Regions from separate parts of the Salinicoccus sp. Marseille-QA3875 genome, predicted to be linked through region 4. Evidence: riboswitches for the same ligand, from Rfam matches in the RefSeq annotation. Region 4 holds a riboswitch; each other region holds the start of a gene.

Region 1 (8,039 bases), 400 kb from region 4:
TATTTATATTGGCACCCAAGATAGCTCCGGTTACCAAAAGTGAATGAGCAACATTGTTTCTTCCATCGCCCACAAAAGTGATTGTTTTGCCTTTGTACGTGCCTAAATGTTCCTTAATAGTCAAAAAGTCTGCGAGCATCTGTGTCGGATGCCATTCATTGGTCAGTGCGTTCCAAATAGGGATGTTTGCATGTTCACCAAGGGATTCTACAGTTTTCTGATGATCTCCTCGGTATGCAATGCCGTCAAACATGGCACCGAGTACTTTTGCCGTGTCTTCGACAGATTCCTTTGAACCCAGCTGAATATCGTTTTTGTTCAAGTATTCTACATTTGCGCCTAATTTGGTAGCTGCTACCGTAAATGCAGAACGTGTACGTGTTGACTGCTTTTCAAAGATCAATGCAATATGTTTTCCACTCATGAATCGCTGAGGGATGCCATGCTTTTCTTTCTTTTTTAAATCCGCTGCAAAGTTTATCAAAGTTTCCAAATCATCTTTGGAAAAATCGATTTCCTTTAAAAAGCTTTTTCCATAAAATTTATTAAGTTCTATTTGCTTTGCCGCCCCATGTAACCATCTCCTAAATTCTTAATAAATAATATTATACATAGATAGGGCTTAAAAGTAAATAAATACTTAGTATTATGTATAAAAATACTATTAATGTTTCGTAATCGTGATAAACGCCGTTATATATACATAGTAAAAAGCAAAACCTATTAACAGGTTTTGCTTTTTATTCTTCTGGCATTTCAAGACTATGCAAATCATGATATCTTTTTCGGGATTCGACCATCATCTCTTCCATAGTGCTGACATCCTCATCTTCAATGGCTGTCGAAAGCTTTTCGAGTTGAAGTTTAAACTCTTCAATATGTTTTTGCAGATAATCCTTATTCATAATAAATAATTCCGGCCAAAGTTTATCATTGATGTTGGTGATTCTTGTCAGGTCTCGGTAACTGTCGCCGGTATATTGTTTTGTATTACGGTTGATATCATCACTGTTGATCAAAGAAATTGCTATAACGTGAGCAAGCTGGCTCGTAAACCCGATGACTTCATCATGGAACTCCGGTGAGACTTCTGTAATATTCTTGAAGCCGATCTGACTCAAAAAGTCTTTTAGAAGTTTTATGTTTTCCGGTTTATTTCGTTTTGTGGGTGTGATCAAATAGTTTGCACCGATAAAAACTTCACTGCTGGCATATTTTAATCCACGATTTTCTCGGCCAGCCATAGGATGTCCAAATATGAAATCAACTTTTGGAGGCAGTTTATCTTCTATCTCTGCAATGACTTTCCTCTTAACACCAGTGACATCATTAATGATGGTGTTTTCCTGGAAAAGTGAATAGTACTGATCGATAATATTTACTATAACTTTGGGATAGACAGCAAAAAGAATAAAGTTTGCTTTAGGGATAATTTCTTTGGGATCAGTATATCCTTTCTTAATCAAGCCTTGTTTTTCGGCTGTCCGGAGAGTTTCCTCATCAACGTCTATGGCAAATACATCATGTCCTTCGGTATGCTTTTGTATAGCCTGTGCAAATGAGCCTCCGATATTTCCAAGACCTATGATGACTATATTCATGTAATTCCTCCAATATGGTTATACTTTTGAGTATATAACTAAAGTAAATAAACGACAAGATTTTTAAAAGTCTGAACATTTTAATATTTTGGGTTGACAAAGAAATGATTAGTGAATATAATTGCAATCAACCACATTACAAATTGGAGCGATTACTATGTTGAACATATTGACAAAACAACAAGTTAATAATCGATTTTACTTTAGCTATTTTTGATGCCGTTTGTACTCATCATTGCGTACAAACGTAAAACTAATCAAAGTTTGTATCAATGATGGCTAAAGCATTTTGTAATGTCTAGCCATTTAAAATAAGTGGCTGGAGAATCGGACTTCTATATTGTTTCAACAACTGCCACTTATTTATATATTAAGTGGCAGTTTTATTTTTCAAAAATTATGGGAGGTTTTTTATTATGATTATCCATGTTACACATGATGCCAAAGAAACTGAAATTGAAACGTTAATTTCCAATATTGAGGAAGCGGGTTTTCGTGTACACCGTTCTGACGGAGAAAGAAGGACAATAATTGGACTTATTGGAGATACTTCTCGTGTAGATGAGAATGATTTCAAAAAATACAGAATAGTGAAGGCAGTATTCAGAATTCAATCACCGTATAAGAAAGCGAACCGAAGGTTCCATGAAGATGACAGTGTCATTGATATAGATGGAGTGAAGGTAGGGGGCAGCCATTTCATGGTTTGCGCCGGTCCCTGCTCAGTAGAGAACGAAGAAGATACTGTTGCTCTTGCAAAAGCGCTTAAAGACGGTGGTGCAAATACGTTAAGAGGCGGAGCGTTCAAACCACGTACTTCTCCATACAGTTTCCAGGGGCTGGGTATTGAAGGTTTACGCATATTGAATACAGCTAAACAGGAAACAGGTCTGCCGATCGTATCTGAACTGATGGGTACTGAATACATTGATGAATTCGTAGACATGGTCGATGTCATCCAGGTAGGTGCACGTAATATGTCAAACTTCGATCTGCTTAAAGCACTTGGTCAGACGAACAAGCCCGTTTTACTTAAACGCGGTATGTCCGCGACTATTCAGGAATGGTTAATGTCTGCAGAATACATCATGGCTGGCGGTAATGACAACGTGATTTTCTGTGAGAGAGGTATCCGTACTTTTGAAACAGCGACTCGTAACACTCTTGATCTTCAGGCTGTACCGGTGATTCAAAAAGAATCACACTTGCCGATAGTGATTGATCCATCTCACGCTGCAGGAACGAGATACGTCATTCCTTCCATGGCTAAATCAGCTGTTGTATCCGGTGCGAACGGACTTCAGATAGAAGTGCACCAGGATCCGGAAAATGCATGGAGTGATGGCCAGCAGTGTCTGACACCTGCGGAGTTCAAGGATTTAATGCAGCACATCAATATCCTTGCTGAAATGGAAGGTAAAACAATTACGAACGACACTATCGTTCAAAAATAATGATAAGGAGGAGTCCCTATGACGAAACATGATATGTTGCGTAAAGAAATTGATGAAATTGACCAGGAGTTAATGCGTTTATTTGAAAGAAGAATGCAGATATCAGAGGAGATAGCACAATATAAATATTCCCGGGATATTGCTGTTTTTGATTCATCACGCGAAAAAGAAGTGATAGATAAAAATGTAGCTCTAATAGAAAATCCGAGTTTGAAACTCTATGGTGAATTATTTGTTAAAAATCTTATGGGGCTCTCCAGAAAGCATCAAAATGATAGTATTAATCATATGAAAGTTTCCCACAAATCATAAAAAAAGCTCAGGTCCGCCGGACCTGAGCTTTTTATTTCTCTAAATCGTTTAAATCATAATATGTGTTCTGATAAGTTTCATTCAGCCAGTTATTGAATAACAGGTGGCCGTGTGATTTCCAGTTGAAGAATGGTTCGTTATTAGAGTCATCATCAGGGAAGTAATTGTGAGGTATACCTATGTCGGCACCTCTTTCTACATCTCTGAGATACTCATTCTGCAAAGTGTTCCGTTCATACTCCAAGTGTCCGAAGATATAAAGATCTCTGCTGTCCTCGGTACTTAATATGTCTGGTCCGAAATCAGGGTGGACAGATAAGACCTTCAACTCAGAGTGTTTGTCCAAATTGGAGAAGTCCATTCTGGTATGCCTTGAATGTGGCACTTCAAATTGATCATCGAAGCCTCTCATTAAAGGGTGTGTCGGCATAATGTTCTTAAACTTGAATACACCGAATAATTTACTGGATAATGTGATCTTATCAAATTGATAGTAATAATTCAGAGCATGCTGGGCGCCCCAGCATATGAAAAATCTGGAGAACACGTGCGTTTCCGACCACTTTAAGATAGCTTCCAACTCATTAATATAATCCACCTGGTTAAAGTCCAGTTTTTCGACCGGAGCGCCGGTGACAATCATGCCATCAAAGCGTTCGTCCTTAATTTCGTCGAATGTTCTGTAGTATTTATGAAGATGGCTGGTCGGTGTGTTTTTACTTTTGTGTGTCTCAGTATATAAAAATTCAATGTCTATCTGCAGTGGTGTATTGCCAAGAAGTCTTAACAGATGAAGCTCTGTTTCTTCTTTTTTAGGCATCAGGTTTAAAATTAAAATTCTTAAGGGACGAATGTCCTGGGTTGTTGCCCTGGAGGCATCAATTGTAAATACATTTTCCTGTTCCAACCTTTTTTTAACCGGTAATCCTTCAACTATTTTTATTGGCATTAAATCGCATCCAGACCTTTATTGATATCATCAAGTATATCATCTATATGCTCAAGACCGATAGAAAGACGCACGGTTTCCGGTTTTACTCCGCCTGCCAGCTGCTGTTCTTCGGTTAACTGTGCATGGGTAGTCGATGCCGGATGTACGACCAATGACTTTGCATCGCCCACATTCGCAAGCATGGAAAACAGTTCAAGTGATTCAATGAATTTCTTGCCTGCTTCGTAGCCGCCCTTGACTCCAAAAGTGAATATAGAACCAGCACCTTTAGGCAGATATTTTTCTTGTAACTGCTTGTAAGGACTGCTGGAGAGGCCTGCAAAATCAATCCATTCGACTTTTTCATGGTTGGCCAGATAATCAGCAACTTTAGCTGCATTCTCAACATGTCTTTCCATCCTTAAAGAAAGTGTTTCAATTCCCTGCGTGAGCAGGAATGAGTTGAATGGCGAAATCGCAGCGCCTGTATCTCTTAACAGAGTTGTTCTGATCTTGTATGCGAATGCCTGGTCACCGAAAGTGTCGGCGAAAACCAATCCGTGATAGGAATTGTCCGGTTCACTGAACCCAGGGTACTTCCCATTTTTCCAATCAAAGTTGCCGCCGTCAACAATAACACCGCCGATTGAAGTGCCGTGGCCGCCTAAAAACTTAGTAGCTGAGTGGATGACGATATTGGCGCCATGTTCTATCGGGCGGCATAAATAAGGCGTCGCAAATGTATTATCCACGATCAGAACAATATTATTATCCTGTGCGATCTTTGCCAATGCTTCCAAATCCTCAATGTTACCTTCAGGGTTTCCAATGGTTTCTACAAAAATCGCTTTTGTATTATCTTTTATTTCACGTGAAACATTACTCAGATCTTTAGTATTTACTAAGGAAACGTCAATTCCAAACTTTTTGAGAGTATGTGTAAATAACGTATGGGTGCCACCGTAAAGACTCGTTGTTGAAATGATATGGTCTCCGGCATCTGCAACGCCCTGTACAGCATAAGTGATTGCAGCCATACCTGAAGCTACAGCAAGACCCGCTGTTCCACCTTCCAGTTCAGCCACTCTTGTTTCGAGTGCAGCGGATGTAGGGTTCGTTATGCGTGTGTATATGTTGCCGGCTTCTGATAAACCGAAAAGGTTTGCCCCGTGCTCCGTGTCATCAAAAACATAAGAGGTTGTTTGATAAATTGGGAGGGCACGTGAATTTGTTTCAGAATCAACTACCTGACCTGAATGTAATTGCTTTGTTTCGAACTTGAAATCTTTTGACATAAATATTTCCTCCTTAGTAAATAAAAGAGTCTGCTAAATTTAGCAGACTCTTATCTGCTCATCTCCCGGGCATGCCCGGCTGGAATTGGCACCTTACTAAAAAGGTTGCCGGACTTCATCGGGCCAGTCCCCTCCGTCACTCTTGATAAGCTATATTTATTATTTTTTCTAATGTTACATCTGAAAAATGATTTTGTCAAACACTTTATAAGATTATAAATAATCTGAAAAGGATGAAGTTTTGAAAGTAACGCACAGCGTTATATTGATATGATGTTAGTTCCAGATGTACTTCAACAGTTTCTGAAACTTTCTAAAGGTAGGATAGCGCAACGGGATGTCGAATAGTGTCGTCTGATTCAATATGCTTTTTGTATGACTGAATGTATCGAATGAATAACGCCCGTGATAATTCCCCATTCCGCTGTTTCCACGTCCTCCGAATGGCATATGGGGTGTCGCTAAATGATACATTGTATCGTTGACGGCACCGCCTCCGAAAGGCACACTTTTAATGACATGCTGTGCTGTTTCATTTTTCTCAGTGAAAATATAAAGTGCCAAAGGATCAGGAAGGTCTCTTATATCAATCAGTGCCTTTTCCAAATTATCATAACCAAGTACCGGCAATACCGGTCCGAATATTTCCTCTTCCATGGCAGGATGACTGAAATCCACATTTTGAATAATGGTCGGTTCTATCATCCGTTTTGATTTATGACTGCGCCCGCCATAGGCGATATCTCCCTGAATATAATTATGGACCCGCTCAAAATGGTCATCGTTTATGATCTGCATATAATTCTGCTGTTCGAATGCTTTATTATAAAATTTATGAGTATAGTGTTTTAAATGTTTAATCAGCTGTTCCTTTACGCTGTTATCCACATAAACATAATCTGTAGCAACACAAGTCTGTCCAGCATTCATAAATTTACCCCAGACGATTCTTTTTGCTGCGTATTTCAAATTGGCATCCTTCGTAACGATGCTTGGGGATTTACCGCCTAATTCCAGTGTGACCGGTGTTAAATTTTTTGAAGCTGCTTCCATGACGATTTTACCAACGTGAGAACTGCCGGTATAGAATATATAATCAAAAGGCAGACTTAAAAGCTGCTGGTTGGTTTCTATACCCCCTTCAATTGAAGTGACGTATTTTTCAGGAAATGCCAGTTCAATCACTTTTGTAATGACATCCGATACGTGCGGTGTATGCTCAGATGGTTTTAGAATTGCAGTGTTGCCTGCGCTTAGTGCACCGACCAACGGTGCCACTGCCAGATTGAAAGGATAATTCCATGGAGAAATAATCAAGATGACACCGTAAGGTTCTTTGTAGATTGTTGACTTTGAACCGAAATGCGTAACAGGCGTTTTAACATTAACAGGTTTTGCCCACTCTGCTAATTTTTTGAGATGAAGGTTTATCTCACTGTAAATTATTCCTATTTCGGTTAAAAAAGTATCACTTTCATTTTTGTTGAAATCCGCCTTCATGGCGAACATCAGATCGTCTTCATAAAACTTGATGGCATCTTTCAATTGTTTTAACGCTTTTATACGCACATCCAATGATAGTGTTTCTTTAGTTTGGAAAAATTGTTTTTGTTTATGGAATATTGATTCGTACATATACTCACTCCTTATAGACTGATTACCCGAATTTAAAATAATTAATTAGATCGAAAAACATTGCATTTTATCAATAACTTTCTATAATTAGTATAACTTAAGTAAAGAAGGTGATGCCCATGGATCAGAAGATGAATATATTTAAAGGCAGTTTGACCAATTATCAGTTGAGTGAAGCTTTGGAAATGACGTTGGATGAGATCGATTCTGTATTGAATGGAGAAATTGACGTATCGGCGTTAAGTCCTGAAGTGATTGATAGAATCAGTCATCTTGAAGATGCATTGTTCGGGCATGGCAGAAAGTGATTTAAATGTATTAAGCATATAGTTGAAGTTTGTGAAGGATGTGATATAATTAGTTATTGAATCGTTTCGATACTTATGAAGAAGGTGATATTATGAACACTGAATTGAACCTTTCACTACTCGTGGAAAAATTAACTGCATACCAAATCAGTCGAGCTGTAGGTGTCGATATGGATTTAGCACAGAAAATTGTTGACGAAGAAATTAAACTCGAAGATTTACCTGAAGACACACTGGGTAAATTACAAGAATTAAATCATAAATTGATGAGCTGAGACTTTGTTAAGTCTCTTTTTTTACTTCTTTTGACGTATGTGAATCCTCGTATGGTAAATGTTATTATTGATGTACTAAATATTTTTATAAAGGAGCAAACTTATGAATCTGCTGATTATTTCCGGGAGCCCCTTTCCAGGTTCAAGCACAGCTTTCTTAGCAGAAGAAATAAAAGCTCAGATTGAACAGCCTGAAAACCATGTGGAAATAATAGAGTTGTGTGAGTG
Region 2 (8,039 bases), 490 kb from region 4:
ACATTAACCAGATGGGGTTTTATTGCTAAAAGTCAACGTGCAAAAAATTAAAAGGGGTTTTATAATGACGCATGTCAGGGAATTATTAATCAACCAGTTTCAGGCGAATGCAGATGATCCAAGTTTCTATGCACCGGTGAGTGCCGCTTTACAAGATTTGACCGAACAGGATGCAGGGTTTAAAGTTCATCCGGAAGCAATGACTATTTTAGAACTAGTGAATCACCTTATTTATTGGAATAGGACGTGGCAGCACCGCTATAAAAATAAAAATTTCAAAAGTGTAGAAAGCATTGATAATGATGATACATTTTTAGATCATGACAATTCTTCTTTTGAAAATAAAAAGAATGAACTTATCGAACTGTTATTATATTGGAATGAATTATTGGAAGAGTCGCAACTGGATGAAGGCGTCGAAGGATTTCCGGTCGACGCAAAATGGTGGGAATTGATCAGTAACGCAGCTGCCCATAATTCTTATCATATTGGACAGATTGTTTTTATAAGAAAAGTGATGGATAGTAAATGGAAGTCTGATATGTGATCATGAGAGACAAAGACAGATGATGTGATCCAGTAATTGCCGGGACAATCCATTAAACGCCTCGCGACTCATCCCGCATGCGCGGAAGGACCGTTAAAATAAACTAACAGAAAGGCAGGCGTATTTTTATGCAGATCATAGTCGATGCGGATGCGTGTCCTGTGAAGGATATTATATTTAAAACAACGAAGAATAAAAATATTTCTGTAACACTCGTTTCGAGCATCTCACATTTTTCCAATCAGGAGGTACCTCCACATGTGGAGACCATTTATGTAGATGCGGGCCGGGATGCGGCAGATTTCAAAATTGTTGCACTTGCATCAAAAGATGATATTGTCGTCACTCAGGACTATGGGCTTGCTTCTTTACTCCTGCCCAAAGGCACGACTGTGCTCCATCATAACGGTTTTGAATATGATGATATGAATATTAATCATCTGTTGAACACCCGCCATATAAGTGCAGCAATCAGACAGGGAGGCGGCAGGACAAAAGGTCCGAAGCCGTTTTCAAAAGATGATCAGCAGGCATTTTTAAAATTGTTTCAAGAGAAGATTGAAAATTAACCCCTCCAATATGGCGGGGTTTTATACTTCATGAAAATAAAAAATAATATGATTTGTTTATCCAGCCGTTAAGTTATAAACTATAGAAATCTTAAGTATAGGTAAAAGGTGAAAAGAATGATTGATTGGTTAACGACTATAATGAATGATTTCGGGTATGCAGGAATCATACTTTTAATAGCGATAGAAAATATATTTCCACCTATTCCGTCAGAAGTGGTATTGACATTCGGAGGCTTTATGACCACAACTTCTGAGCTCACGATTCCCGGTGTGGTCATCTCTGCGACAGGGGGCTCTGTACTTGGTGCAGTGGTTCTTTATTACATCGGTGTTCAGTTGAGTGTCAAAAGGCTGGAAAAAATCATTGATAGATGGGGACATATTCTGCGCGTAACAAAAGAGGACATTAAAAAAGCGGATAAATGGTTTGATAAATACGGCCCATGGACAGTATTCTTCTGCCGCTTCATTCCGCTGATCAGAAGTCTGATTTCAATTCCTGCGGGGATGTCTAAAATGAATGTGCTGTTATTTTTAGGTTTAACGACTTTAGGCACACTGATATGGAATATTGTACTCGTCTACCTGGGTGCTGCTGTCGGCAACTCCTGGGAAGATATAGTGGGTTATATGGACATTTATTCCAATATTGTCTACGCTCTCATTATCATCGGCGTCATTGTCCTGATTGTACTTTACATCAGAAAAAGGAAATCATACAACAATTGATGGCCTTTTACTGTTCTATATATTCAAAAACGACCTCTTCTTTTTCTTCATCGTACTCGACTGATAAATCATGGCCATCAAAAAACCATAGATCAGATTCATTGATATAAAACTCAATACCGTCCTCTTCGTATTCGACCGCTTTTTTCCTGTCATCTTTATCCAGTGTAAAAGCGAGAGAATATCCTTCACGGATTTTACTGTCGCCGTAAATCTGGACAATAAAACGCACCTTACTGCCAGATTCCAATTCCACTTCTTCTTTGAACCAGTCTAATGCATTGTCTGTTACTGTAAGCTTCATATCACACACTCCTTAATGTTGATGCCAACCTATCATTGGTTTTATCCTATAACTATTTATAGAAGAGTGCAAATATTTAGAGCTTTCTAATTTTCTTCTCTATCTTCTGGAGCGTATTCCAGAATATCTCCCGGTTGGCAGTCGAGAGCTTTACATATTGCATCCAATGTTGAAAATCTGACGGCTTTAACTTTACCGGTTTTCAAGTTGGACAGATTGACGATGGACACGCCGATTTCATCGGCCAGTTTTCCGAGTGGCATCTTTCTGTCTGCGAGCACTCTGTCGAGTCTGACTATTATCATGTTAACCACCCTTTCTAAACTGTTGCATCATATTCTTCCTGTAAGAACGCACCATATTTGAATACTTTAGCAAGAATCCAGATGATAATTCCACTGAATAATATCATAAGGTTAAAATTAAGGTCTAACTGGCCGAAAGAAAATATGAACTGATCATCCAGCTCCGTTGTAATTTCCATTACAGAGAAAGTCTGCATCATCAAGTTTTGAACAGCGAGTTTTGCCAGTGCATCAATTATTGTAAATACCATTAGAGTATATCCTGCAAATTCTATGAACCGGCTGTTTTTAAGTGTAAAAATTTCGCCGTGTTTTAAGTTATGCAGCCATCTGTTGATGAAAAATAAAATAAGAGCAACGGTAATGAGATAGAAGAATTGTGATACAAGAGCGAGCATGATTGCAGTCTGGTCCAGGCTGATGGATTCGAGATAAGCCTCAGTAATTTCCAAGGTCAAACCTGTGCTTTCGTATGTTCCGACAACTGGCAGCTGTGTCAGTCTGTCTTCAATCAGATTCAATGGCATAAACGGCACAATGACGATACCTGCGAGTACGGCAAGAACGCCCAGAATTAAAATTATCAAAGGGATGAAAGAGAGAACGTAAAGCACTTTAACCATCGTTCTGAAGCGTTTATGGATTACTGCGTTTTCGGTCATCGGTAAAACCTCCTTTATTTTATATTACCAATATACACTAATGTTTAACTCTTTGCAATAATTATTTAATGATAAACATTAAATATTATACTTATAACATTAAAAGTATAAAGGGGAATACTGTCATCATGGTGTTTCCATAAGATGATTAAAGATTTTATGATTTTAAAATTTTCCGATAAATCATTGACCTTACTTATCCCGAGTGATAATATATGGATTAACTAAATAATACTTTCTTATCAAGAGAGGTGGAGGGACCGGCCCGTTGAAGCCTCAGCAGCAGACCATTATTGGAACTGTGCTAATTCCTGGAGTGCAAGCTCCCAGATGAGAAGAGATGACGGACGTTATCCTCTTTTTATCAAAGATAAGAAGGGGATTTATTTATAATTAAAACACTTTAGGAGCGGATAATATGACAAATGTAAAAACGGGACCTTTCAAAGCGGATCACGTGGGGAGCTTACTCAGACCGGAGCGGATTCATAACGCACGTGAAGCCTATAAGAATAATGAACTTTCATCAAGTGAACTATATGATATTGAAACTGAAGAGATTACTAAAGTCGTTGATAAACAGATTGAAGCGGGATTGAAGGCAGTGACCGATGGTGAATTCAGAAGACGTTTCTGGCACACGGATTTCCTTGAAAATTTAAACGGTGTTGAAGGCTACGTTCCTGAAACCGGTTATGCATTTGTCGGTGAAGAAACCGAAGCCTGGGATGTGCGCAACAAAGGAAAGCTTTCATTCAACGAAGACCATCCGCATGTTAGAGATTTTAAATTATTCAAAGAAATTGTCGGTGACCGTGCTGTTGCAAAACAGACCATCCCGAGTCCAAACCAGTTATTCAATGCAGGTATCAGAGACCATGAATACTATTCTGATGTTGAAGATTATGCAGACGATGTCATTCAGACATACAGAGATGCTGTCAAAGCATTTTATGAGGCAGGCTGCCGTTATCTTCAGTTCGATGATGTGTATATCGCGGGACTGAATGCCGAAGAGCTGCCGTTCAACGACAGCGGTCTGGACAGGGAAAGACTGATTGACCTTGCACTGCGTGTCGTCAACGGCGTGCTTGAAGACAAGCCCGAAGATCTTGTGGTAACAACGCATTTGTGCCGTGGCAACTACCGTTCCAAATGGGCATTTGAAGGCAGTTACTCAAAAATTGCACCGGTTCTGTTTGCCAAAGAAAAAGTGGACGGTTTCTTTTTAGAATATGATGATGACCGTTCAGGCGACTTTCAGCCGCTGGATGAAATTCCGAACAACGGACCGCAGGTGGTCCTTGGACTCTTCACTTCAAAGCATGGTGAACTTGAGAGCAGGGAAACAATCAAGGAACGAATTGAAGAAGCCAAGCAGTTCATCCCTAAAGAGCAGATTTCACTGAGCCCACAGTGCGGCTTCGCTTCGACTCACCACGGAAACATTTTGACTGAAGAAGACCAGTGGAATAAAATCAAATACATCGTTGAACTGTCTGAAGAATTACTGTAATTGAAATGTAAGGCGTGCAGCACATTGAGTGCTGCATGCTTTTTTTATGCTTCTGACTCAGCGCTGTTACAGATGTTAAGAGTTTGTATAATTTTATGATTCATATGGATTAATATGCAAATCACTGGTAAATTTGAAGATATTAACTTTATTATACGGAGGAAAACATGACCAATCATTCAAACTCTAATAACAATAATCAATCAGGCAGCAATCTGATGGAAATCTTACTGACTTCACTGCGCCTCGGTCTGACTTCTTTCGGCGGTCCGGTTGCACATCTCGCTTATTTCAAAGAGGAGTATGTAAATAGAAAGAAATGGCTCGATGATAAATTATATGCGGACATTATCGCTGTCTGCCAGTTCCTGCCCGGACCTGCAAGCTCGCAGGTCGGCATTTCAATCGGTATGCTGCGCGGCGGTATAGCGGGCGGGATATTATCTTTTCTCGGATTCACATTGCCATCTGTTTTAGTACTGATCATTTTTGCACTGCTGTATCAGAACCTGGATTTGGAGGGGGCTGTTTTCATAAACAGCTTGAAAGTCGTTGCTGTGGCAGTCGTGCTGCACGCACTGCTCGGCATGGGTAAAAATCTTGCACCGGACATCCCGAGAATGCTTATGGCGATTGCTGCGGCAGGTTTGATGCTGATCTACCCGAATGCATGGATTCAGATCCTGACAATCTTACTCGGCGGTCTGCTCGGATATTTCCTGTTTAAGAATAAGGCAGAAAATAAAATAACAGATTTTAAATTTAACCTGACACGCAAAATAGGCATCATTTCATTCAGCACACTTATCGGACTGTTGATTCTGCTCCCGTTACTCAATTCACTTTTCGATAACCAGTACTTGAATATATTCGATATATTCTTCCGTGTCGGTTCGATTGTTTTTGGCGGCGGTCATGTTGTCCTGCCGATGATCGAGAGGGAAGTTGTACCTACAGGGCTTGTTTCGGCTGATGAGTTTCTGGCAGGTTACGGAATGGCCCAGGCGGTGCCGGGACCTTTATTTACATTTGCAAGTTATTTGGGAACGGTTATGCTGGGGACGATGGGCGGCATCATCGCAACGATTGCGATGTTCCTGCCATCATTTCTGCTTGTGATGAGTGCATTGCCTTTTTTAAATCTGCTGAGAGGCAATAAGAAATTCCAAAGCATTCTGATGGGAGTCAATGCGACGGTGGTCGGAATTCTGCTTGCAGCATTTTACAATCCGGTGTTTATAAGTGGTATTAACTCCGGCAGTGATTTTTTCCTGGCGTTGTTATTATTCTTCCTATTATATAAAATGAAGGTGCCTGCGTGGATGATAGTTATTCTTGGAGTTGCTGTCGGATATCTATTACAATTGTTACCAGGACTATAGTATTTTCAAGGATAGGAATGAAGCTTTTGTATATTTTATTGTTCGTTTTATTTGCAGGGTTGGTCATCAAGTCATTTTACACCCATTACTTTTCCAAAACAAAGCGCTATTTTGCTTTTGATGATTCGAGATATCGTGAAGAAGATGATTTCTTGAAAATTCACGCACTCAATATTGGTAATCTTGAAAGAATCTTTTTATATTTGATGCTTGTTACATACCTTATTGCTCTGGCCGTATTCATCTTTACCGACCATCCGGCAGCAATCTGGATACTTGCTACGGTTCTGGCCTGGCAGTTTGTACTCAGTTTATTCATCGATTTGAAGCTTTACTCAGCATTTCATGATAAAGGGCATCTTTTCATGGTGGTCATATGGCTGATTTTGATTGTAGTGTTGTATTTTGGATTGTCCAGATTTGATATTTACGCATAATTTATGATTAGGAGCAGTGCATGATATGAGTAATCAGAAAATAATATTCTTTGATATAGACGGAACGCTCTATAACAATGAAAAAGTAGTGCCGCAATCCACTAAAGAGGCTGTGAAGGCTGTAAAGGACGCCGGTCATATTGTGGCTATTGCGACCGGCCGTTCACCGTTCATGTATGAAGACTTAAGGGATTCATTGGGTATCAATACCTTTGTGAGTATGAACGGCAACTATGTGGTGTATGAGGACGAACTGATCTATACCAATCCTTTGGATGCCAAAAGACTGGAAGACATCACAGAAATTGCCATGGAAAATGATCATCCACTTGTATATCTGGATGATCAAAACATGCTGTCCAATATGCCGGAACATGAATATATGACTGAAGGCATTTCAACATTGAAGCTCGGCTTTATGCCCGGACACGATCCGGATTACCACATTGACCGCGATATTTATCAGTCGTTGTTGTTCTGTCCTAAAGGTGAAGAGTACCTTTATAAAAAGCAGTTCGAGGATTCATTCCAGTTTATAAGATGGCATGCCTATTCGATGGATGTCTCGCCCAGAAATGGATCCAAGGCCGAAGGCATAAAAAAAGTCGTGGATAAGATGCGGTTTGACATTAATGATGTATATGCTTTTGGCGACGGTCCGAACGATATCGAGATGTTGCAGTATGTTCCGAACAGCTTTGCCATGGGAAATGCACAGGAAGAAATCAAGATGCAGGCGAGACATGTGACAAAAAGCGTTGAAGATAACGGCATTATGCACGGACTGCAATCAGCGAATCTGATTTAATCAAAAATTTTGTGATGTTTATAATTGAGATTACCGGGAAAATATATAGTGTTGAAGAACAATGAAACTATATATCAGAAGTTGAATAATTAATAAAAATTATTTGGGAAAGGTGATTTCATGGTACAAGTGACAGAAAAGAACAAAGTTATCGAATCATTGAATAAGCAGTTGGCGAACCATACAGTTTTATGGGGAAAGATTCATAATTACCACTGGTACGTCAAAGGCCCTCATTTCTTTTCACTGCATACGAAGTTCGAAGAACTGTATGAATCCACGGCAGTCATAGTAGATGATCTGGCAGAAAGAATTTTAGCGATTGGCGGTCAGCCGATTGGTAAGCTGGCAGAAGCGCTTGAGGAATCCAGTATCGATGAAGGTGAATACGGTTTGAATGCCGAATCGATGGTCAAGCAGCTCGTAGATGATTATGAAGTCATTGCTGCAGAGCTGAGAAGCGGCGTCAAGGAAGCAGAAAATGCAGGAGATGATTCGACTGCAGATATGTTTATCGCATATATCCAGGGTATTGAAAAAGATGTCTGGATGCTGCAGGCTTATCTTGGTGAAGATGTTTCCAAATAGTGATTGGACAACCCCTGCGGGATAGGCTCCTGTAGGGGATTTTTAATATTTTTATAGGTTAAATTGAATGGCTGAAAACTCTTTATTTATAATCATTCTAAATAGTGTTGCGAAAGCATTTTTGGTATGTTATATTATATATAAGTTATTTATAATAATTCTAAATAAGGAAGTGTTTTCATGGTACAA
Region 3 (8,039 bases), 420 kb from region 4:
TCAGGAGTATGCAGACCATGAAGAGGAAGTATTCACGGACATTGCGGAAGCGAGAAGTAATATAACAAATGCTGACAACATGGAAGAAGTGTCTGAAGCAGATTCTGAAATGCGTTCAGCCTTATCAAGATTGATTGCTGTTGCGGAAGCTTATCCGGAACTGAGGGCGAGTGAGCAGTTCACCGGACTGCGTGATGAGCTTGCAGGGGCGGAAAACAGAATTGCTGTCTCAAGACAGGATTACAATACCACTGTCCAGGAATATAATAGAAATATAAGGGCGTTTCCCGGTAATTTAATCGCTGGAATTTTTGGTTTTGATGAAAAACCGTATTTCGAAGCGGACGAATCTGCGGATGAGGTGCCTGAAGTAAATTTTGATTCAGGTGAAGATGATTCTGGTGATGAGTAATGAGACATTTGTTGCTAGTCTTTGCAGCAGCATTCCTTGCTTTATCTTTTAGTTCGGATGCTTTTGCAAGAACGGATTTACCGGAAATCAACACTCAGCATTACTTCGTTCAGGACCATGCAGATATTCTGAGCCAGGAGACCACAGCATCTTTAAATGAGCTGGGTGAACATCTGGAAGAGGGCACCGGTGCGGAAATCCTGTTGATTACCATGCCGACCGTCGGCCAGGAGCACCGTCAGGATTATGCACTCAGAGTTCTGAGAGAGTACGGCGTCGGTAAAGAAGAGCATGACAACGGCATCGTCATATTCCTGAACCTGGATAATGGCAATGAGTTTAATAATCGGGGCATTGATATCCAGGTCGGGTATGGTGTCGAGGGCTATTTGAACGATGCTAAAATCGGAAGAATCATAGATGACGCTGCGATGGAAAGTTTCCAGAGAGCAGCAGATGCAGATGATGAAAGTACCAGAAATGCATATTATGAAGAAGGTTTAGTGAATTTATATAATGCAATCTATGAGGAGTCCTTGGAAGCTTACGGTTTTACAGACGGTGAATTCACCCGGGAGGAACCGGCTGATGATGAACTCAGCTTATTTAATATCATTACCAGAATACTATTTATGATGGCAGTGATATATGTACTATATAAACTGTTTTCAAATAATTCAGGAGGACCAGGAGGTCCGGGTGGCCGAAACAGGCGTACAAGAAGAAGACGCGGTGGCCCCGTCGTACTGTTCCCACCTTCAGGCGGCGGTGGCTTCGGTTCCGGAGGCGGTTCCGGTGGATTTGGCGGTTTCGGCGGCGGTTCTGGCGGCGGAGGCGGCGCAGGCCGGGGGTTCTAGCAGCAAAAAAGACTGGAAAATATCCAGTCTTTTTTGTATTCAGTATATTTTTAGAATAAAATATTTCTTACAGATGAAAATATAATGCCAAGTGTCTCCTGATACTGTTGAAGATCTTCTATATGTTCACCAAGAAAAATCTGCAGGCCGACAACAAGACCATTCATTATTATGTGAATGAGTACCGGAACAAGCAGTCTGCCGGTCATCACATATAAAAAACTGAATGCATAGCTCATCGCCAAGTATATGATGATGTGGGTAAAATCAAAGTGTGCCACAGCGAATATCAAACCGCTGACTAAACCCGCAACCAGGAAACCAAGAATTTTATATCCCATACTTTTCATTGGGAATAAACTGTAGACTTCAGCAAATATTGCACGTCTGAATACATATTCCTCTATTATCGGGCCGAGTATGACTACAATCAGGATCATCAGAGGCATGGATTCGATCATATCCATGATTTCATTCGTATTCTGACTTTCCAGCGGGTTGCCGAGCACATAGACGTTGATCAACCCAGCAATGACCTGCGAAGCATATGCGAGTATTACACCGCCGACAATCCAGACGAGCGTGACGGGTACATCAGTCTGTCCTCCTCTTTCAATCGCATTTTTATTCTGGTGAAGGTTGCCAATGATGATGACAAGAATGGTACCGATTAAAAATGCGATGAACTGATAAGGAATGACCGCAGTGATCAATTCTTCAGGACCAAGTTCCGGGCTGGTCACACCCATTATGATACCAACAGGTAAGACGGCGAGCTGAACGCCGATGAATATCAGTAAGATTAAAGCACTGTTAATTTGACGATTTCTAAAAAGTTTCTTCAAGCGATTCCCTCCAATGGCAATAAAATTATTTTACATGAAATCGAACTCAACTTAAAGCAATATAAAACACTTGCAATTTTGACCTTCTTTGATTATTATATTAATTGTTAGCACTTAAAAGATCAGAGTGCTAAAATGATAATTGCAGTGATGAAATAAGAGGAGGATGTTAAAGTGTTAAAACCTTTAGGCAATCGTGTAGTAATCGATTTGACTCAAAAAGAGGAAACGACTAAAAGTGGTATTGTTTTAACAGATTCAGCGAAAGAGAAACCTCAGGAAGGTACTGTTGTGGCAGTGGGTTCAGGTAAAGTTTTAGACAACGGCACCCGTTTGGAAGTAGAGGTCAAAGTTGGAGACAAGGTAGTCTATTCCAAATTTGCAGGTACTGAGATAAAACATGAAGATAAAGATTATTTAGTTTTAGCTGATAATGAAATTCTAGCAATTGTTGAGTAAAAGATAAAATATTATAACTCAAATTTTTTAGGAGGCAGAAGTAATGGCAAAGGAAATTAAATTTTCAGAAGATGCACGCCAGTCCATGCTGGACGGTGTTGATAAACTTGCTAATGCAGTGAAAGTAACATTAGGACCAAAAGGCCGTAATGTTGTTTTAGATAAACAGTTCACATCACCATTGATCACTAATGACGGTGTGACAATTGCTAAAGAAATTGAACTTGAAGATGCATATGAAAACATGGGTGCAAAACTGGTTGCCGAAGTGGCAAACCAGACAAACGAAATTGCAGGTGACGGAACGACGACGGCAACTGTTCTTGCACAGGCAATGATACAGGAAGGCCTTAAAAACGTTACAAGTGGTGCGAATCCTGTAGGTATCCGTACAGGCATCAGCAAAGCGGTTGAAGCGGCAGTTGAAGAACTTCAGAATATTTCCCGTCCGGTTCAGGACAAAGAATCCATCTCACAGGTGGGTGCAATTTCAGCAGATGATCCTGTTGTCGGAGAATACATTTCTGAAGCGATGGAAAAAGTAGGTAAAGATGGCGTAATCACCATCGAAGAATCACGCGGATTCAAAACTGAACTTGAAGTAGTGGAAGGTATGCAGTTCGACCGTGGTTATACTTCACCGTACATGGTGACAGATTCCGAGAAAATGATTGCAGATCTTGAGAATCCATATATTTTAATCACTGATAAAAAGATTTCAAATTTCCAGGATGTTCTGCCGCTACTTGAACAGGTTGTTCAGCAGTCTCGTCCGATTCTGATCATTGCCGACGATGTCGAAGGCGATGCTATGGCGAATATCGTGCTTAACAAACTGCGCGGTACGTTCACGGCAATTGCTGTTAAAGCACCTGGGTTCGGTGACCGTCGTAAAGCGATGCTTGAAGATATCGCGATATTGACAGGCGGACAGGTTGTCACTGAAGATTTAGGTCTTGAATTGAAAGATACGACAATCGACATGCTCGGTAATGCTTCAAGAGTGAACGTATCCAAAGATGATACAACAATCGTTGAAGGTGCGGGTGAAACTAATAATATCGAAGCTCGTATCGGTCAGATCAGATCACAGATAGACGAAACGACTTCAAGCTTCGATAAAGAAAAACTTCAGGAGAGACTTGCGAAACTTTCAGGCGGTGTTGCAGTAATCAAAGTGGGTGCTGCGACTGAAACTGAAATGAAAGAGCGTAAACTCCGTATTGAAGACGCATTGAACTCAACACGTGCAGCAGTTGAAGAAGGTATTGTATCCGGTGGTGGTACAGCACTTGTAGCAGTGCACAATAAAGTTGCACAACTGGAAGAATCAGGAGACGTACAGACGGGTATCAACATCGTGCTTAAAGCATTGGAAGCACCGTTGCGTCAAATTGTCGAAAATGCTGGTTTGGAAGGTTCTGTAATTGTTGAAAAACTTAAATCCCAGGAAGAAGGTTATGGCTTTAACGCTGCAACTGACGAGTGGGTGAACATGGTTGACGCAGGAATTGTCGACCCGACTAAAGTGACACGTTCAGCACTGCAGAACGCCGGCTCTGTCGCTGCAATGTTCTTAACGACAGAAGCGGTCGTTGCGGACATTCCGGATGAAAATGGCGGCAGCCCTGATATGGGTGGCGGCATGGGCGGCGGAATGCCGGGCATGATGTAATCTTAAGCGAATGACTATTGTAAAAACGGGGTCTGCCATTGTGCAGACCCCGTTTTTTGAATTGGGAGGGGACAGAAGGAAATGAAATACTGATTTAAAAGTCTAAGGAGAATTTACTTGTTCAAAAATAAGATGTTGACCTTTCAGCTGTGTTCTGATAGTGTGAATAATCAAATAAACAAATAATTTCTAACAATAAGATAATTTTATTAGATCACTCTTATCACGAGTTGGCTGAGGGAATTGGCCCTTTGACGCCCGGCAACCACCCTTTTATGGGGAATGGTGCTACTTCCAACAGGCAGAAATGTCTGGAAGATAAGAGGGGGAAACTGTGATATATTCATGATTTCAACCCTCTTTCTTTAGGAAAGAGGGTTTTTCTATTTAAAAAATCAGATCATAAGAAAGGATGAGGTATATGAACAAGGTGATTCTGGAAGGTGTTCGAACCCCTTTTGGCAAGTGGAAGGGATTTTTATCAGAATTGGAGGCAGGCGAAATAGGGGCTTTAGCTGTGAAAGAACTGTTGCAAAGAGTGCCCGGTGCAAAAGAGTCAGACGGGGTCCTACTGGCACAGGTACTTCAAGCAGGCCAGGGACAAAATCCAGCCAGGAGAGTTGCTTCAGAAGCCGGTGTATCGCTATCTGTACCAGCAATTACTTTAAATAATGTATGTTTGGCCGGGCTGGCAACAGTATCAGACGCTGTTCGCCGCATTCACTTTGGCGAAGGGGAATTATATATTACAGGCGGATTCGATTCGATGACCAATGCCCCGTACACTGCTGCGGTCCGTAAGGAACAGTCAATGGGATCGCTGCAGCTGACGGACACATTAAGTAACGATGGTTTGTGGTGCGCGCTGACAGATCAATCGATGGGGGTGGCAACCGATGCGAAGAATAAAGATTTTAAGGTCAACAGAGAGGACCAGGATGTATATGCACAGTTGTCCCAGGAGCGGGCAGCTGAAGCACTGAAAAAAAGTTACCTGAAGGATGAAATCATACCGGTGACTGTGAATGGGAAAACTTTTTCTGATGACGAAGGTATCAGACTTAATTCTTCCATTGAAAAATTAGCAGCTTTAAAACCGGCATTCATTGAAGACGGTACGATTACAGCGGGAAATGCGTCTCAAATGACAGATGGTGCAAGTGTCGGAATCATTTCATCTGAAAAGAGGGCGGAGGCGCTTGGTAAAACACCGTTGGCACGCATTCTGGGCTGGGCTGAAGTTGCGGGGCCGGATACGAGTTTACATACAAAGCCTGCCAGGGCAATCAAAGCAGTATTGGAAAAGACGAACCTGACAGTGAATGATATTGATTTATTTGAAATCAATGAAGCTTTTGCAAGTGTGGTCATTGCAAGCTGCCGGGAACTGGACATTGACTATGAAAGAGTGAACGTCAATGGCGGTGCGATTGCGATTGGTCATCCGCTTGGCGGAACCGGCTTCAGGCTTGCTTTAACTCTTGCAGAAGAACTGAGACGTCGTGGCGGCGGGAAGGGAATTGCATCACTTTGCGGTGGCGGCGGTCAAGGCATGGCTCTATTGATAGAGGTTCCTAAAAGCTGGTAATACACATTCATTTGAAACAGTCGCTGGATGTCGATACTGATGTATTAAATACAGATCAGCCGGAGCGTTTATAATCTATCACTCAAATGAATTCATGTAATCTGGAGGAATGATTAATTATGATAGCACTATACTTTGTATTACTGGCCATATTCTGGGCAGTCGGTTTACTGATATGGAAAAAATCTTATGTATCAAAGGGAAGAGAGGAGGATTAATAATGCTTAACGTCACAGGACCATTATTTTGGACAATTATTGTTTTGTTAGTTTTATATTTTGGATATATCATTTGGATTGGTAAAAAGGGAAAGCGCCATAGCAGTTCGATGTCCGGCTTTGCTACGGCCCGAGGAAAAGTGAATCCTGTGATTGTCGGAACCAGTTTTGCCGCTTCTTATGCAAGCGCCAATTTATTTATCGGTGTGCCGGGGCTGGCTTATCAATATGGAACATCAGTGCTGTGGTATACATTGGGATGCTTTGGGGTTTCCTGGATTGGTTTGCTTTTATTTGCTAAGACATTCTGGAGATACAGCAAAAAGTTCGGCGGTGTTTCCTCGTTGCCGGAATGGCTTGGAAGAAGATACAACAGCAAGGCGTTGCAAGTGCTTGTGGCTGTTTTAATTTTATTCAACATATATTATATTGTCGGTCAAAATGTCGGACTGGCTACCATCTTTGAATCAGTCTTAAATATCCCGTATTTCTGGGGAATTATCATTGGTGTAGTTATCACGATTCTTTACATAGGACTTGGCGGGGCTTACGCACAGCTCATTACGGACGGTATGCAAGGAATTTTGATGGCTGTCACTTCCATCCTAATTCTTGTCTCTTTATTTTGGACAATAGGTGGAGGCTTGAATGTATTTGGAGAGCTGACAAGTAAGCTTGAGGCGATTGATCCGAATCTGACAGGCGTTCTATCCACAGGAGGACCTTATGACAGTCCGATGGCAATCATGGCCGTACAATTCCTTTTATTCAGCTTTGTATTAATGCCGCATCTATTAAATAAAGTGTTGTCACTTGAAAGTGAGAAGCAGCTTGCACCATTTACTCTATCGGCAGGAGTGGTCTTATTCTTGATTTCCACGTTGATGGTGCTTGGCGGTCTGGCAGCAAGGGTGATTGCCCCGTCTTTGGCAAGTGCGGATTCGGCAATCCCCGTGTATGTAATTGAATCATTTCCGACTGTTCTTGCGGCGCTTATTGTTGTAGGGCTTATCACTGCGATTCTATCAACTACGGATAGTCTTTACCTGGGCCTGACGACCAGCATTGGTAACGATTTTTACAAAGTATTGGCGCCGATTTTATCTAAAAAACCAATTGATGATGATGACTTGGATAAGAATTCTGTAAAGGTGGCAAAAGTGTCTTTGGTACTTGCTGGTTTGGTTACACTGTATCTTTCATTTGATCGTCCGGAATCTTTAGCTTTTCTGATTCAATTCAGCTTCACAGCAATTATCTGTGGAATTATTGCCCCGGTTACATTAGGATATTTTTGGAAAAAATCAAATGGACCTGGTGCAATCGCTGCTTTGATTACGGGGACGGTACTGTATGTCCTTTTCACACAGCAAAATATCATCGGAAATATATATGTAGCTATGGTTTTTGCATCCGCTTTTGCTTTTGCTGTAATGGTGGTCACATCTTTGGCAACCCAAAGCGCAACGACCAAACACCAGGAGTCTTTAACGGTTTCTAATAAATAATATTTTTAGCGGGCTATTTTATCTTTAAAAGTAAGAGGAGGAAGAAGCAATGATGGAACAACAAGCAGAAATCAAAGATAGTGATATAATTTGGCAGCCTTCCGAGCAGTGGGTGTCGGAGTCGAATATAAAGAAGTTCTCGGAACAAGTGGGAATCCCCTTTGAGCCTTATGAACGCCTGCACCAATGGTCAATAGCAAAACCGGGAGCGTTTTGGTCGGCGGTTTGGGATTTCTCAGGAATTACTGGAGATAAGGGTGAAACCATATTCCTTCCTGCAGAAGATGATGGTATGTTAGGTGCAAAATGGTTCCCTGAAGCAAACGTCAATTTTGCTGAGAATTTATTACGCGGGTCTGGTTCACGGGTTGCTGTTTATGAAGCTGATGAGAATGGCGTTCAGCAGATGATTAAAATGAAGGAATTACGCACTATGGTTGCGAAGGCGCAGACAGGTTTACATAAGCTGGGTGTGGG
Region 4 (8,039 bases):
GGTGCTTCCGGTATTTCAGATGAAGACCTGCAAAAGGCAATATCATACGGACACGCTAAAATAAACTATAATACTGAAATCAACATTGCGTGGTCCAATGCACTCCGCAAAGTATTGAATGCGGATGACAGCGTGTATGCACCGATGCAGATCCAGGATCCGGCCAAAGAGGCGATGTCGGATGTCATAGAAGCAATATTTAAACGCACAGGTGCTTATAATCAAGTGAAATAACAATGGGAGTGAAGATGAAGAAGCCGGGGACGGATGTCCCCGGCTTCTTCATCTAATTTTAGAGACTGCCCCGCCTTATAATGCTGTTGATATCAACCGGCAGTTGAATGATTAATGTCCTGAAAATATTATATACACAGAAAATTCTGCGAATGTGCTTGTGAAAACAACGAAAATAGTATAATCTTTTATTCAACAGACGGAAAGATTATGCATATCATCCAGTGCATGGCGGTGCTTCACCCAATATATTTTATCGCCGTGCCAGAGAGTGTTGTATTTGAAAGTTTCAAGGGGGAAATTCCGGAAATGCATAGAACCTGAATATGTGCCTGACTCCGGAATATTTTATAAAAGGGGAGATAATCATGTCTGAATCTGATGAAAATGAAATTAAACCGAAGAGAAAGAGAAGGTTTGAAGTGCCTCATGTTTACATCATCCTGTTTGTTTTAATAATAATCGCTGCAGCAGCCACTTATTTTGTTCCGACAGGAGAGTATGAACGAGCCGAAGTGGACGGTCAGGAAGTTGTCGTGGACGGGTCCTACAGTGCGGTTGAGGCGAATCCTGCAGGCGCCTTTGATATATTCCAGGCCGTGCACGTGGGAATGGTGGATGCTGCTCCGATCATATTCTTTATATTCATCATCGGTGGTGCATTCGGTATTTTCAGGGCGACCGGTGCTCTCGAAAGTGGTATGAACACGGTTGCGCATAAGATGAAAGGGAACGAAATATTACTTATTCCGGTATTGATGACATTGTTTGCAATCGGAGGTGCCATTTTCGGGCTCGCGGAGGAAACGATTCCTTATATCATGATCATCGTGCCTCTTGTCGTGTTCCTCGGATACGACTCCATGCTGGGTGCGGCTATCGTACTATGCGGTGCATCTGCAGGTTTCTCAGCCGCTTTCATGAACCCGTTCACCGTCGGGGTCGCTCAGGGCATCGCAGAACTGCCAATCTACTCCGGGTTCTTTACACGATTGATTTTCTGGGCGATTTTTGTCGCCGTTGCAATTGCATATGTAATGATTTATGCAAGGAAAATCAAGAAAGATCCGACGAAGAGCCTGATGTATCAAGAAGATAAGGAAAAAAGAGAAACTTTGGAAGAACAGGAACGGGAGCACTTGACAGGAAGACAAAAAATCGTCATCGGTGTGCTTTTAGTGACCATCGTCACACTGGCCTATGGTGTCGTCCAGCATGGCTGGTATATTACAGAGATCGCCGCGCTGTTCCTGGTCATGGGTGTCCTCATGGGTCTAATATCCGGTATGCGGGTTAATGCTATCGCTGAAAACTTTGTCAAAGGGTGTCAGCTGATCGTTCTCGGCGCTCTTGTTGTCGGTTTTGCATACGGCATACAGGCTGTGATGGCAGATGGAAATATCATTGATACGCTTCTTTATTCGATGTCAAATGCAGTGGGTGCGCTGCCGGCAGGTCTGACCGCCATCGGCATGTTCATCGTGCAGTCATTGATCAACTTCATCGTTCCGTCAGGGAGCGGACAGGCAGCACTGACGATGCCGATCATGGTGCCTCTTTCAGATCTGGTCGGTGTGGCAAGACAGACAGCAGTGCTTGCATTCCAATTTGGTGACGGTATTTCTAACATTGTTACACCGACATCAGGTTACTTCATGGCGGGGCTTGCTGCTGCAGGTATTTCATGGGTTAAGTGGATACGCTGGGTGTGGCCGCTCATATTGATCCAATACGCTCTGGCCGCTGTTTTTGTAACAGTTGCCCACTTGTTCATATTTTAATATGAAGTTTAAGTTTCAGGGAAATCAAAGTCCGGAAGCCTTCAATCATAAGACTGCCGTCCGCGGTGGTCTTTTTTTGGCGAATAAAATTTTTCAGAACGTTTAAATCTCCTTTAAGTTATCTAAATTCTCTTTCTAAACAAAATATTTAAAAAACACTTTGACAAAGCTTGCTAATCATAGTATTGTAATATGCATTAAAGAAATATTGATTCGACTTATCTAGAGAGGCAGAGGGACTGGCCCTTTGACGCCCGGCAACCATTAGGCAGATTTGCTTGAAAAGGTGCTAATTCCAGCAGGATTTTATTCCTGGAAGATAAGAGGAGGAAAAGCACTCTTCTTATATTTTAAGAAGAGTGCTTTTTTAAATCATATTCAAACTTGGAGGAATGGACATGTCAAACGAACACAATTCAACTTATGATCTGGAAACTTTATCATTGCACGGCGGTCAGGCACCGGACCCGACGACGGGGTCAAGAGCTGTACCAATCTATCAGACGACTTCATACGTATTCCACGATACGGATCATGCAGAAAGCTTATTCTCGCTGGATGAGCCGGGTAATATATACTCCCGCATCGGCAACCCGACGGTAGAGGTGTTTGAAAAGCGTATGGCACTGCTTGAGGAAGGGGTGGCGGCTGTTGCGACTTCTTCAGGGATGTCTGCGATTACACTGTCCATTCTGAATCTCGCGAGTGCAGGGGACGAAATTGTTGCCGGTGCGAATCTTTACGGCGGTACATATAATCTTTTTGCGGTCACCCTGCCCAGATACGGCATCAATGTGAAATTCGTCGACCCGACGGATCCTGAAAACTTTAAAAATGCCATTACGGATAAGACAAAAGCGGTGTTCGGTGAAACGATCGGCAATCCGGGTCTGCAGGTGCTGGATATCGAAGCGGTTGCTGCCATTTCTCACGCGGCGGATGTGCCTTTAATTGTCGATAATACTTTCGCAACACCGCATACATGTAAACCGATCAAGCTTGGTGCGGACATAGTCGTCCATTCAGCGACAAAGTGGATCGGCGGGCACGGTACATCGATCGGCGGTGTCGTTGTCGACGGCGGCCGTTTCAACTGGAATCTGGAGAAATTCCCTGAATTTACAGAGCCGGACTCGAGTTACAACGGCATCCGTTATGCATCGGACTTCGGGACGCTGGCGTTCAGCACTAAAATCCGTGTCCAGCTGCTGCGTGACTTTGGAGCGACGCTCAGCCCGACAAACGCTTTCCATCTGATACAGGGGCTGGAAACACTGCATGTACGTGTGGAAAGGCATAATGAAAATGCAGAAAAGCTGGCTCGTTTCCTATCTGATCATCCGGCGGTCGAGTGGGTGACATACCCTGGACTGAAAAGCCATCCATCACATGAAATTGCGAAAAGAACATTTAAGAACGGCTTCGGATCGATCATCACTTTCGGTATCAAGGGCGGCAAATCTGCAGGTAAAAAGCTGATAGACAATGTAGCACTCTGGTCACATGTGGCGAACGTGGGGGATGCGAAATCACTGATCATCCATCCGGCTTCAACGACACATCAGCAGCTGACAAAAGAACAACTGGAAGAAACGGGTGTATACGAAGAGCTTGTCCGCCTGTCCGTCGGTATTGAATCTGTAAGAGACATTCAAAATGACCTGAATCAAGCGCTCACGAAGGCGACAGGCATTGATACGGGTGAAGATGAAGAAATCGTCATCAATGATGAAGGCGTCATCAAATGGATATTGAATTCACCGACAGAGAAAGTGGCTGAAGACGGTCAGGAGACGACACGCCGGAAAACACTTGCGGTTGTCGGACTGAGCGGCAAAGAAGCGAGACCGAGCTACCGTCTGGCAAGGAAGATGCAGAGACTCGGCTATAAGATCATTCCGGTCAATCCAGGAGAGACGGAAATACTCGGAGAAAAAGCATATCCGGATCTGAAAAGCGTGCCTGAACAGATTGATGTCGTCCAGGTGTTCAGAAGCCCTGAAGCTGCGATCGGTATTGCAGAAGAAGCGCTTGAAGTGAAGCCGAAAGTCTTCTGGCTTCAGGAAGGTGTCATTTCGCCGAAAGCTGCAGATATCGCAAAAGACGGCGGGCTGCAGGTCGTGCATAACCGCTGCACATATAAAGAGGCACAGCGTCTGCGCGGTACAATCTCAACTTATGCGTGTGAAATTTAATCTGTAGATTAATAAAATCCCGGAAAAGGAGTTTTAATCATGACTTTGAATCAGTTGGAAATCATTGAACCGTTGCCGGGAGACTATAACCTCCCTGACTATTCAGAAATGAGGAGGAACTTTAAATGGGAAGATGCCGGGACGGATTTGAGTTTTATCGAAACCGGCAAATTGAATATCGCCTACGAAACAATCGACAGGCATGTGGATGACGGCTACGGCAGTAAAACGGCACTGCATTATGTAAACGGCGATGAAAGAATCAGCTATACGTTTAAAGAAGTGAAAGATAAGACGGATCACTACGCACGAATATTAAAAAAGAACGGTGTGGTCAAAGGAGACAGAGTGTTTGTCTTTCTGCCGAAAACACCGGAATGCTATATTGCGATTCTTTCAGTGATAAAAATCGGCGCGGTGGCCGGACCTTTATTCGAAGCGTTCATGGAAGATGCGGTGAGGGACAGGATAAATGACTGCGGCGGAACGCTGCTCATTACGGATAAGGAAATGGTGTGCCGTGTGCCGCAGGCAGACATTCCGACACTTGAAACGATTCTTTTTGCTGAAGATATTGAAGCGGAACCTTTCTTCGATAACGGAGAGGAATACGTGGAATGGATGGACCCGGAAGACAGCATGTTGATCCACTACACGAGCGGATCCACCGGCAAGCCGAAAGGCGTACTGCACGCTCACCGCGTGATTACGCATCAATATCAGTCGGGAAAATGGGTTTTGGACATCAAAGATGATGATGTCTACTGGTGCACCTCCCACCCCGGCTGGGTGACGGGGAGTGTGTACGGACTGTTTGCGCCTTGGCTGAACCGTGCAACAATCGTCATCCAGGGCGGCCGTTTCAAAGCCGAGCACTGGTACAAACTGATTGCAGAACTCGGTGTCACGATCTGGTACAGTGCACCGACAGCGTTCAGAATGCTTCTGTCACAGGGCGACGTTCTGAAAGATTATGATCTATCCTCACTCAGACATATACTCAGTGTCGGCGAGCCGCTGAACCCTGAAGTCATCTACTGGGCATGGGACGCGCTCGGCGTCAGAATCCATGATACATGGTGGATGACTGAGACGGGTGCACATCTAGTCGTCAATCTGCCGGGAGAGAAAATAAAACCGGGTTCGATGGGACGGCCGTTCCCGGGTGTCGAAGTCGGCATATTGGATGACGATGGAAAGGTTGTACCGAGAGGCACTGCCGGGCAACTTGCGGTAAAGACACCGTGGCCGGGCCTGATGAAAGAGATTTGGGGCAACAAAGATAAATTCGATTCCTACTTCAAATATGAAGGCTGGTATCTGTCCGGAGATCTCGCTTATCAAGATAAAGACGATTACGTGTTCTTCCAGAGCAGGGATGATGACATGATCAATTCTTCAGGCGAGAGGATCGGACCGTTTGAAGTGGAGAGCAAACTCATCGAACATGAAGCGATACAGGAAGCGGGCGTCATCGGGAAACCTGACGAAGTACGTGGAGAAATCGTCAAAGCATTCATCGTTTTGAGAAAAGGGTTTGAACAGACCCCTGAACTTCTGGAGGAAATCCGGATATTCGTCAGGAACAATCTCGCAGCACACCTTGCACCAAAGGAAATTGAAGTGATGGGCGAGCTGCCGAAAACGACCATCAGCGGTAAAATACTGCGCCGAGAATTGAAGCAGATGGAAATTGAAAAGGCAGCTGCAGGCAATATTGGATAATAAAGAACTCTTCCCGTATTTTTATGGGAAGAGTATTTTATTTTCAGGACTTTTTTAAAGTGAGCTGGAATTCAATAATATTGTACAATTGGAGTAAGAAAAATATATAGGAGTGAAACTACATGGAGACAGTATATTTGGCAGGCGGATGCTTATGGGGTGTCCAGGCATTCATAAAAACTCTGCCCGGGGTCCAGTCTACGGAGGCCGGCAGAGCGAATGGAACAGGTCACACGACTGAAGGGGACTACGACGGTTATGCAGAGTGCGTAAAAACAGAGTTCAATCCGGACGCTGTCTCAATAGAAGACATGGTGACATATTTATTTGAAATAATTGATCCATACAGCATAAATAAGCAGGGTCAGGATGTCGGTGAAAAATACAGGACGGGAATATACAGCGAAAATCTGGAACATTTAAAGAGGACGGAAGCATTTCTTCGCAGGAGAAAGGATTACAACCTCATTGCTGTAGAAGTATTACCACTTAAAAATTATGTGGAAAGTGCTGAAGAGCATCAGGACAGATTAACCAAATATCCGGATGATTACTGCCATATTCCGAAAGAAATGTTAGGCAGGTATGCAAATAAAAAAGTAAAAGACATGTAGATACACATCTTTTACTTCTGAAGATATTTTCTTCTTGATTAATAATATATTAAATTTTTGATGAAGCAGATTATACTCTGTTTCTTCTGTTGTTCGCCTGGACAAGCTGTCCTTCCACTTCATCCATATACATCTGGATGCCTTCTGCCGCACGGTAGGCGAGAGCACCGATTGTCGGTGTCGGGTGGTGTCCGCCGTGCTGCGGGAATGCTGAACCGCCGACGACGAACAGGTTGTCGACATCCCACATCTGCAGGTAGCTGTTGACCACCGAAGTTTCAGGATCGTCACCCATTACGACGCCGCCTGTATAGTGGCCGCCGGTGTAGCTGTGGTTGAATTCGTCGGGTACTGAACCGGGTTCGACGATGTCGGCGCCCATTTCTTCCATGATTTCAGTGCATCTTTCAATACCGAACGCTGCGATGTTTCTTTCGTTGTCACCAAATTTGTATGTTACGCGGAGTAAAGGATCACCGTATTCATCGGTGTAATTCGGGTCCAGGTCTACATAGTTATGAGAGTAGGACATTGCATTCGCCGTGTACCAGATTGTCAGTGTACGGTACGCATAATGCAGGGACTGGTCTTTATACTCTTTACCCCAGCCCGGTGTACCTTCCGGTACGTTGTTGCTGCTTGATATCGCAGCAAAGCCGTATTGTCTGAGTTCGATGGCGCCGCCGCCAATAAAGTCCAGATCAGTATGGTCGAAGTTATCCGCTGCGTAGTCGCTCAACGTTGCACCAAGCGCACCAGCCCCCATATAAAGGTTGAATTTCTCGTTTTCAAAAAATCCTGTAGCTCCGTGGAATGCGTGGTTGTACTGCCCGTTGAAGTTACGGCCGAGTGTACCTTCTTCTGTTTCCGGATCGTATTGTTCACCGATATCCGATAACATGAGCAGACGGTTATTTGAAAATGAAAATGCTGCCAGAACAACGACATCTGCCGGCTGTTCATATTCCTGGCCGGTGTTTTCATCTACATACAATACGCCTGTGGCACGGTTATCATCTTCGTCATATAACACTCTGCGTACATTTGCTCTGTGTCTCAGTTCAAAGTTATCGTGACGGTTTGCCGTTTTGACTACCGTTGCAATCGGGTCGGACTTTGCGTCAAAGTCACAACCGTGTCTTGTACAGTAGGAACAGTACATACATGCATTCAAAGATTCCCCGTCCGGGTTCTCATAGTTTTCCGTCATGTTGCCTGCAGCAAGCTGATATGGATGCAGCCCCAGGTTGCTTGCTGCATCTTTAAATAATCTTAATGACGGCGTTTCAATCATTGGCGGGTTCGGCCACGGTTTGTTGCGTTCCGGGGCAAGCGGATCCTGCTCGCCCCCGATGCCTGCTGTATCTTCCCAAAGTTCATAATAGGGCTCCATCTCTTCATATGTAATGCCCCAATCCTGCAGGTTCATTTCATCAGGAATCTTATCTTCACCGTAACGCTCAATCGTCTGGCTGCGCATTTCAAATTCA

The links. Region 4 has a riboswitch for S-adenosylmethionine ahead of ACY8DT_RS05590 (PLP-dependent aspartate aminotransferase family protein). Riboswitches for the same ligand answer to the same signal wherever they lie in the genome.
Region 1: another riboswitch for S-adenosylmethionine. It lies ahead of ACY8DT_RS07535 (O-acetylhomoserine aminocarboxypropyltransferase/cysteine synthase family protein); the one in region 4 lies ahead of ACY8DT_RS05590 (PLP-dependent aspartate aminotransferase family protein).
Region 2: another riboswitch for S-adenosylmethionine. It lies ahead of ACY8DT_RS08030 (5-methyltetrahydropteroyltriglutamate--homocysteine S-methyltransferase); the one in region 4 lies ahead of ACY8DT_RS05590 (PLP-dependent aspartate aminotransferase family protein).
Region 3: another riboswitch for S-adenosylmethionine. It lies ahead of ACY8DT_RS03450 (acetyl-CoA C-acyltransferase); the one in region 4 lies ahead of ACY8DT_RS05590 (PLP-dependent aspartate aminotransferase family protein).

What each region holds. Positions count from the first base shown of each region.
Region 1 is NZ_CM143103.1:1,478,195-1,486,233, forward strand. It holds gene argF (ornithine carbamoyltransferase) at 1-556, opposite strand, end outside; gene ACY8DT_RS07515 (prephenate dehydrogenase) at 741-1,601, opposite strand; gene aroF (3-deoxy-7-phosphoheptulonate synthase) at 2,018-3,055, shown strand; gene ACY8DT_RS07525 (chorismate mutase) at 3,074-3,367, shown strand; gene ACY8DT_RS07530 (homoserine O-succinyltransferase) at 3,399-4,316, opposite strand; gene ACY8DT_RS07535 (O-acetylhomoserine aminocarboxypropyltransferase/cysteine synthase family protein) at 4,316-5,593, opposite strand; SAM riboswitch class I at 5,649-5,745, opposite strand; gene ACY8DT_RS07540 (aldehyde dehydrogenase) at 5,870-7,228, opposite strand; gene ACY8DT_RS07545 (hypothetical protein) at 7,348-7,536, shown strand; gene ACY8DT_RS07550 (hypothetical protein) at 7,629-7,811, shown strand; gene ACY8DT_RS07555 (NADPH-dependent FMN reductase) at 7,915-8,039, shown strand, end outside.
Region 2 is NZ_CM143103.1:1,563,041-1,571,079, forward strand. It holds gene ACY8DT_RS08000 (DinB family protein) at 65-547, shown strand; gene ACY8DT_RS08005 (YaiI/YqxD family protein) at 676-1,116, shown strand; gene ACY8DT_RS08010 (DedA family protein) at 1,234-1,848, shown strand; gene ACY8DT_RS08015 (HesB/YadR/YfhF family protein) at 1,856-2,152, opposite strand; gene ACY8DT_RS08020 (helix-turn-helix domain-containing protein) at 2,239-2,457, opposite strand; gene ACY8DT_RS08025 (DUF2975 domain-containing protein) at 2,472-3,119, opposite strand; SAM riboswitch class I at 3,356-3,456, shown strand; gene ACY8DT_RS08030 (5-methyltetrahydropteroyltriglutamate--homocysteine S-methyltransferase) at 3,538-4,635, shown strand; gene chrA (chromate efflux transporter) at 4,803-6,017, shown strand; gene ACY8DT_RS08040 (hypothetical protein) at 6,044-6,454, shown strand; gene ACY8DT_RS08045 (Cof-type HAD-IIB family hydrolase) at 6,480-7,262, shown strand; gene ACY8DT_RS08050 (Dps family protein) at 7,383-7,850, shown strand; gene ACY8DT_RS08055 (Dps family protein) at 8,031-8,039, shown strand, end outside.
Region 3 is NZ_CM143103.1:660,628-668,666, reverse strand. It holds gene ACY8DT_RS03475 (LemA family protein) at 1-412, shown strand, start outside; gene ACY8DT_RS03470 (TPM domain-containing protein) at 412-1,269, shown strand; gene ACY8DT_RS03465 (CPBP family intramembrane glutamic endopeptidase) at 1,320-2,114, opposite strand; gene groES (co-chaperone GroES) at 2,289-2,573, shown strand; gene groL (chaperonin GroEL) at 2,617-4,248, shown strand; SAM riboswitch class I at 4,466-4,573, shown strand; gene ACY8DT_RS03450 (acetyl-CoA C-acyltransferase) at 4,670-5,836, shown strand; gene ACY8DT_RS03445 (sodium:solute symporter family transporter) at 6,057-7,562, shown strand; gene ACY8DT_RS03440 (acetoacetate--CoA ligase) at 7,612-8,039, shown strand, end outside.
Region 4 is NZ_CM143103.1:1,076,680-1,084,718, reverse strand. It holds gene ACY8DT_RS05600 (class II fructose-bisphosphate aldolase) at 1-234, shown strand, start outside; gene ACY8DT_RS05595 (YfcC family protein) at 603-2,015, shown strand; SAM riboswitch class I at 2,231-2,341, shown strand; gene ACY8DT_RS05590 (PLP-dependent aspartate aminotransferase family protein) at 2,414-4,210, shown strand; gene acsA (acetate--CoA ligase) at 4,250-5,935, shown strand; gene ACY8DT_RS05580 (peptide-methionine (S)-S-oxide reductase) at 6,058-6,549, shown strand; gene ACY8DT_RS05575 (GMC family oxidoreductase) at 6,620-8,039, opposite strand, start outside.